Regions from separate parts of the Lysobacter sp. ESA13C genome, predicted to be linked through region 1. Evidence: riboswitches for the same ligand, from Rfam matches in the RefSeq annotation. Region 1 holds a riboswitch; the other holds the start of a gene.
The links. Region 1 has a riboswitch for glycine ahead of gcvP (aminomethyl-transferring glycine dehydrogenase). Riboswitches for the same ligand answer to the same signal wherever they lie in the genome.

Region 1 (3,397 bases):
GATCTCGCAGATCTCGACCACTTCCTCCTCGAACACGCCGTGCGTGGACGGGTAGGTCATCATGATCGCGGCGAGACGGTCGCTGTACTTCTCGGCGGCGCGGCGGATGTCGTCGACGTCGACGTTGCCGTTGCTGTCGGTCTTGGTCACCACCACGGTCATGCCGCACATCTGCGCCGAGGCCGGGTTGGTGCCGTGCGCGGAGTCGGGGATCAGGCAGATGTCGCGATGGCCTTCGCCGCGCGAGCGGTGATAGGCGCGGATCGCCAGCAGACCGGCGTATTCGCCCTGGGCGCCGGAGTTCGGCTGCAGGCTGACCGCGTCGTAGCCGGTGCACTCGACCAGCATCGCCTCGAGCTCGTCGATCAGCTGGGTGTAGCCGGTGGTCTGGTCGGCCGGGGCGAGCGGATGGATGTTGCCGAACTCGGGCCAGGTCACCGGGATCATCTCGGCAGTGGCATTGAGCTTCATCGTGCACGAGCCCAGCGGGATCATCGTGCGATCCATCGCCAGGTCCTTGTCGGCCAGCGAGCGCATGTAGCGCAGCAGTTCGTGTTCGCTGTGGTGGGTGTTGAACACCGGGTGCTGCAGGAACGAGGAAGTACGCACCAGCGCGGCCGGGATCGCGTCGACGGCTTCGCGGTCGAGCGCGTCGATGTCGAGCTGCACGCCGAACGCGCCGGCCAGGGCGACGAGTTCGTCGCGGGTCACGGTTTCGTCGAGGCTGATGCTGAGGCTGCCGGCATCGATCTCGCGCAGGTTGATGTTGGCTGCGCGGGCCTTGGCGTGGATCGCGTTCGCGTCGATGCCGCTGACGTGCAGGGTGTCGAAGAAGCCGCTGCCGACGGCGATGCCGGCCTTGCCGAGTGCGGCGGCGAGGATCGTGGCCTGGCGGTGGACGCGGCGGGCGATGCGGGTCAGGCCATCGGGGCCGTGGTAGACGGCGTACATGCTCGCCATCACCGCCAGCAGCACCTGAGCGGTACAGATGTTGCTGGTCGCCTTCTCGCGGCGGATGTGCTGCTCGCGGGTCTGCAGGGTCAGGCGGTAGGCGGGCTTGCCGTCGGTGTCGACCGAGACGCCGATCAGACGGCCGGGCATCGAGCGCTTGTAGGCGTCGCGGCAGGCCATGAAGCCAGCGTGCGGGCCGCCGAAACCGAACGGCACGCCGAAGCGCTGGGTGTTGCCGACGACGATGTCGGCGCCCCATTCGCCCGGTGCCTTGAGCAGGGTCAGCGCGAGCAGGTCGCTGGCCACGGCGACGATGCCGCCGCGCGCGTGCACGGCGTCGGCGACGCCCTGGTAATCCTTGACCGCGCCGAAGGTGTCCGGGTACTGCAGCAGGGCGCCGAAGGCGTCGACCGTCGCCGCCTCGGCGTCGTCGCCGATGTGCAGTTCGATCGCCAGCGGTTCGGCGCGGGTGCGCAGCACTTCCAGGGTCTGCGGGTGGATGTTCCTGGAGACGAAGAAGGTGTCCGACTTGGACTTGGCCGAACGCTTGGCCAGGGTCATCGCCTCGGCGGCGGCGGTGCCTTCGTCGAGCAGCGAGGCGTTGGCGATCTCCATTCCGGTGAGGTCGGCGACCATGGTCTGGAAGTTGATCAGCGCCTCCATGCGGCCCTGCGAGATCTCCGCCTGATAGGGCGTATAGGCCGTGTACCAGGCCGGGTTCTCGAGGATGTTGCGCAGGATGACGTTCGGGGTGTGGGTGCCGTAGTAGCCGCGGCCGATGAAGCTGCGGAACACCTGGTTCTTGGTGGCGATGGCGCGGATCTTGGCCAGCGCTTCGACTTCGCTGATCGCGGCCGGCAGGGCCAGCGGCTGGGTCGACTTGATCGAGCCGGGGACGATGGCGTCGGTCAGGGCTTCGAGCGAGTCGTAGCCGACCTGCTCCAACATGTGGCCGATCTCGGCGTCGTTGGGGCCGATGTGGCGCTCGATGAAGGCGTCGTGGTGCTCGAGGTCGCGCAAGGAAGTTGCGCTGTTGGCGGCTGGGCTCATGGCAGGGGCGTCCGAAGGCAGCGTGCGGTGCCGCACGCGAGGCGCCCCTCTGTCCTTTTGCCTGAGAGTTTAAAAGCGTGCTGCGGTCAGGCAGCTAGGGGAGGGGATGGCCCGGGGGCCGCTCCTGTCCGCGCTCGCTTCGTGCCCCTTCGGCGCCGGTTCTGCCCCGCTGTCTCAGCGTACGCAGGCGGTCTCTCCAGAGTTTTGTACACGCGGCGGTATGGGGCCTGAGCGATTACGGGCGTTGCGCCTTCGGCAGCGGTCTGGCTGGGGGGCCGGGCCGCTTCTCCCACCGGGTGTTTCAAGCCGCGATTATAGCCGCAGCGGCGGCTTCGGGGCGACGTTGCCGGGGCTGGCGGCAGCCGGCTTCATCCCGGGTTTCGACGCCGCGACCCGGTTCAGGAAGGCCGATTCGCCGTAACATGGTCGCGGTCCCTTCCGGAGCTTCCTGCATGGACCGTCCCCCGTTCCAACTGCTGCAACTCGATCACGTGGTGCTGCGCGTACGCGACACCGAGGCGATGATCGCTTTCTATTGCGACGTACTGGGCTGCCGGCTGGAACGGCGCCAGGACGCGATCGGCCTGGTGCAGCTGCGCGCCGGCCTGTCCCTGATCGACCTGGTCGACGTCCAGGGCAAGCTCGGCCGCCTCGGCGGCGCGCCGGCCGGGGCCGAGGCCCGCAACATGGATCACCTGTGCTTGCGCGCCGAGCCCTTCGACCGCGAGGCGATCGTCGCCCACCTGCAGGCGCACGGCGTGCGCATCGGCGACTTCGGCTCGCGCTACGGCGCCGAGGGCGAGGGCCCGTCGCAGTACCTGTTCGATCCCGAAGGCAATGTGGTCGAACTCAAGGGCCCGCCCGACGAGGTGCCGATCGACACTCACGCCGCTCACGCTCCCAGCTGAGGCCCCGAGCCGACGCTCTCCGATTGGTGACCTCCGATTAATACCTCCGCACCCGATCCTGCTCCGGCCACGAAGACCTTGTCGATCCGCCGGCTGGCCTTGCTGCTCGGCGGCCTGGCGATGTTCGGGCCGTTCTCGATCGACACGATTTTCCCGGCGTTCCCGGTCATGGGCGCCGAGCTGGGCGCCGACAAGCTGGCGATGCAGCAGACCATCAGCGTCTATCTGATCGCCTATGCGCTCATGAGCATCGTCCACGGGCCCTTGTCGGACACGATCGGGCGCCGCCGCGTGATCATCGGCGGGCTCAGCGTGTTCACGCTGGCGTCGGTGGGCTGTGCGCTGTCGACGGATCTGTCGACCTTGCTGTTCTTCCGCGCGGTGCAGGGGCTTTCGGCGGGTGTCGGACTGATCGTCGGGCGCGCGGTGATCCGCGACGTACTGCACGGCGACGATGCCCAGCGCCTGATGAGCCAGGTGACGATGAT
Region 2 (3,397 bases), on a different contig from region 1:
TGGCGTCGCGGCGGTCACGCCTGGATGATCGGCGCGGTGCTGTTCGGCCTGCCGAGTTCGACCGGCGCGAGCAGCGGCATCGGCGTGTTGCTGATCGCCATCGCGCTGGCCTGGTTCAGTCTGATCCTGCAGGCCTGCGTCGCCGCGACGCTCGATGCCGACGCCCTGCTGGCGAGCACACCGCGCGCGCCGCATCGGCTGGCTCAGGCGGCCTGGCGGTATCCGGCCTTCGCCTTGCTCTGCGCCCTGGCATTCGCGAGCGTCGGCGCTGCGTTGTTGTCGCTGACCTGGCGTGCTGCGCCGGTATTGCTCGCGATCCTGCTCATCCTTTCATGGCCGGCGCTGCTTGCGCTGCGTCCCCTCCTTCACCGGCCTTTGTCGCGATGACCGTCCTGCTCGAACTCGAAGGCCTGCAGCACCGCTACGACGAGCACGCGGTGCTGCACGGCATCGATCTGCGCTTGCAGGCCGGCGAGTTCGCCGCGCTGATCGGTCCGAACGGTTCCGGCAAGACCACCCTGCTGCATTGCCTGGCCGGGCTGCAGCGGGCGAGCGCGGGGCGCGTGTTGATCGGCGGCCACGACCTCGCCCGCGCACCGCTGCAGGCGCGGCGCCTGCTCGGCTTCGCAGTCGACCCGGCGCGTCTGCCGCCGTTGTTGACCGGTCGCGAATGCCTGCGTCTGTTCGCCGGTACGCGCGAGCTCAGCGAAATTCCCGCGCCGACGCTGGCCCTCGCCGAGACCCTGGCGCTGGCGCCGATGCTGGATCGCCGCATCGGCCAATACTCGCTCGGCACCCGCCAGAAACTGGCGATCGCGCTGGGTCTGCTCGGCGAGCCGCCCTTGCTGGTGCTCGACGAACCGCTCAACGGCCTCGACCCGCTCAGCGCCTACGCGCTCAAACGCCATCTGCAGCAGCTAGCTCTCGATCGCGGCACCGCCGTGTTGCTGGCGACCCATTCGCTCGACGTCGCCGAGCGCTTCATCAGCCGCGCGCTGTTGCTGATGGACGGGCGCCTGCGTCGTGATTGGCCGGCCGACGAGCTCGATGCGATCCGCGCCGACCCGCAGCGGTCGCTGGAGCAGTCGATGGTCGAGGCCTTGGCGGACGAGCGGCCGGCAGATGCGGAGTAGTTTGGGGCAGCGGCGCGACGCCATCGTCTTACGGCCGGTGGCGTCGTCGATGCCATTGCGTGGTCGCGGCTCGCGCCGGTCCTACTCAAGAGCGACGCCGCTCCTACCCAAGAGCGACGCCGCTTCAAGGGTAGGCCCACGGGGATTTCCTTCGGTCGCAAGCCGCGACCGCGATCCCGCAAACATCGGCGCTACCGATGAGCCCCGGCTCCGGATGCGCCACCCAACTGCTACCATGCCCCCGTTGCAGAAGAGTGGCGCCGGCCGAAGGCCGCTGCCCGCCGAAGGCGCAGGCTCCCATAATCGCTCAGGCTCGGCCCTTCATCGGCCGGAACACTGCAACGAACACGCCGATCTGGAGAGAGGCCGCGACGCGGCCCACCGAAGGGGCAAGCGGCCGCTGTCGCGACAGCGCGCCGCCCAAACTCTCAGGTAAAAGGACAGCGGGAGCGGCACCGCGGCCTTCGGGCCACGGAGACAGGCAAGCGCATGCGGCTCACGGCCGCGCCTGCGCTTGCCGTGCCGCCCGGCCGCGTCCTCATCGCAGCGGCGCGCTCGCGTCTTCGTGCCCGGCCGCGGTTCATTCGTGCCCGCCCGACGGAGAACCGCCGTGTTGCTGCAACTGATCTATCTCATCGCCATCAGCGCCGAAGCCATGACCGGCGCGCTCGCCGCCGGCAAGCGGCGCATGGACCTGTTCGGCGTCGTCATCATCGCCAGCGTCACCGCGCTCGGTGGCGGCTCGCTGCGCGACATCGTGCTCGGCCACTACCCGCTCGGTTGGGTGCGGCATCCCGAGTACCTGGGCTACACCATCGGCGCGGCGATCGCCGCGACCTTCCTGGCCAAGAAACTGCACCGCTTGCGCCGCGCCTTCCTCTGGCTGGATGCGCTCGGCCTGATCGCCTTCACCCTGATCGGCTGTTCGGTCGCGCGCGAAGGCGGGCACGCGCCGGTCATCGTCGTCATCGCCGGCATGTTGACCGGCGCGTTCGGCGGCGTGTTGCGCGACGTGCTGTGCAACGAGATCCCGCTGGTGTTCCAGCGCGAGTTGTACGCGGTGATTTCGCTGCTGACCGGCGTGGCCTATCTGGCGATGCTGCGCTTCGGCGTCGCCGAGAACCTGAGCGTGCTGCTCTGCCTCGGCGGCGGCTTCGCCCTGCGCCTGTTGGCGATCCGCTACGAGTGGGAGATGCCGAAGTTCGTTTATCAGTGAGCGTCGGCGCAGCCTGCGCTGCAGAGCTCGCTCAAGCGTCTTCGGACAGCGCCTGCGCGACCCGTTCGCGGATGGCCGGCACCAGCTCGCGTTCGAACCAGGGGTTGCGCTTGAGCCAGAGATTGTTGCGCGGGCTCGGATGCGGCAGCGCCACCGTATGCGGCCAGCGCTCGCGCCAGGACGCGACCGCGGCGGTCAACGTGTCGCCGGCGTCGGGCAGGTGATAGGCCTGCGCGTACTGGCCGATGACCAGGGTCAGGCGCAGCCGCTGGAACTGCGCCAGCAGACGCCGGCGCCAGGCCGGCGCGCACTCGGGCCGCGGCGGCAGGTCGCCGGACTTCGTGGTGCCGGGATAGCAGAAGCCCATCGGCAGGATCGCCACCTGGTCAGCGTCGTAGAAGCGTTCGCGATCCAGACCGAGCCAGGCGCGCAGGCGTTCGCCGCTGGCGTCGTCGAAGGGCAGGCCGCTCGCATGCACCTTGCGGCCGGGCGCCTGTCCGGCGATCAGGATGCGCGACTGCGCGCTCATCTGCAGCACCGGCCGCGGGCCATCGGGCAGATGCGCGGCGCACAGCCTGCACGCGCGAACGTCGGCGAGCAGGGCGGCAAGGGATTCCATCGGCATCGGTTCCGGCAAGAAGGCGGCGGCGGTCGGCTTTGCGCGAGCAAGCAGCGGCCGAGTGTTGGTCGCGGCGCAAAACCCTGTCAAGCCGCGAACCCGCAGCGCAGGGCGGCAGCGCAAAAGACGACGCCGGCGCGAGGCCGGCGTCGTCGTTGCAGCGCTAGCGGGCGGAGACGTTATGCAGTGATGTCGCGGTCCTTGGTTTCCGGCAGGAACAAGGCGCCGATCACCACCGTCATGGCGGCGACGATGATCGGATACCACAGGCCGCTGTAGATGTTGCCGGTGGCGGCGACGATGGCGAACGCGGTGAACGGCAGGAAGCCGCCGAACCAGCCGTTGCCGATGTGGTACGGCAGCGACATCGAGGTGTAGCGGATGCGGGTCGGGAACAACTCGACCAGCCAGGCGGCGATCGGGCCGTAG

Region 2: another riboswitch for glycine. It lies ahead of LC490_RS02945 (trimeric intracellular cation channel family protein); the one in region 1 lies ahead of gcvP (aminomethyl-transferring glycine dehydrogenase).

The regions. Positions count from the first base shown of each region.
Region 1 is NZ_JAHXYK010000005.1:520,690-524,086, forward strand. Features, by position in the region: gene gcvP (aminomethyl-transferring glycine dehydrogenase) at 1-2,001, opposite strand, end outside; glycine riboswitch at 2,041-2,211, opposite strand; gene LC490_RS13630 (VOC family protein) at 2,454-2,909, shown strand; gene LC490_RS13635 (multidrug effflux MFS transporter) at 2,988-3,397, shown strand, end outside.
Region 2 is NZ_JAHXYK010000001.1:657,222-660,618, forward strand. Features, by position in the region: gene LC490_RS02935 (hypothetical protein) at 1-387, shown strand, start outside; gene LC490_RS02940 (ABC transporter ATP-binding protein) at 384-1,133, shown strand; glycine riboswitch at 1,371-1,478, shown strand; glycine riboswitch at 1,479-1,585, shown strand; gene LC490_RS02945 (trimeric intracellular cation channel family protein) at 1,744-2,349, shown strand; gene LC490_RS02950 (uracil-DNA glycosylase family protein) at 2,381-2,968, opposite strand; gene LC490_RS02955 (MFS transporter) at 3,148-3,397, opposite strand, start outside.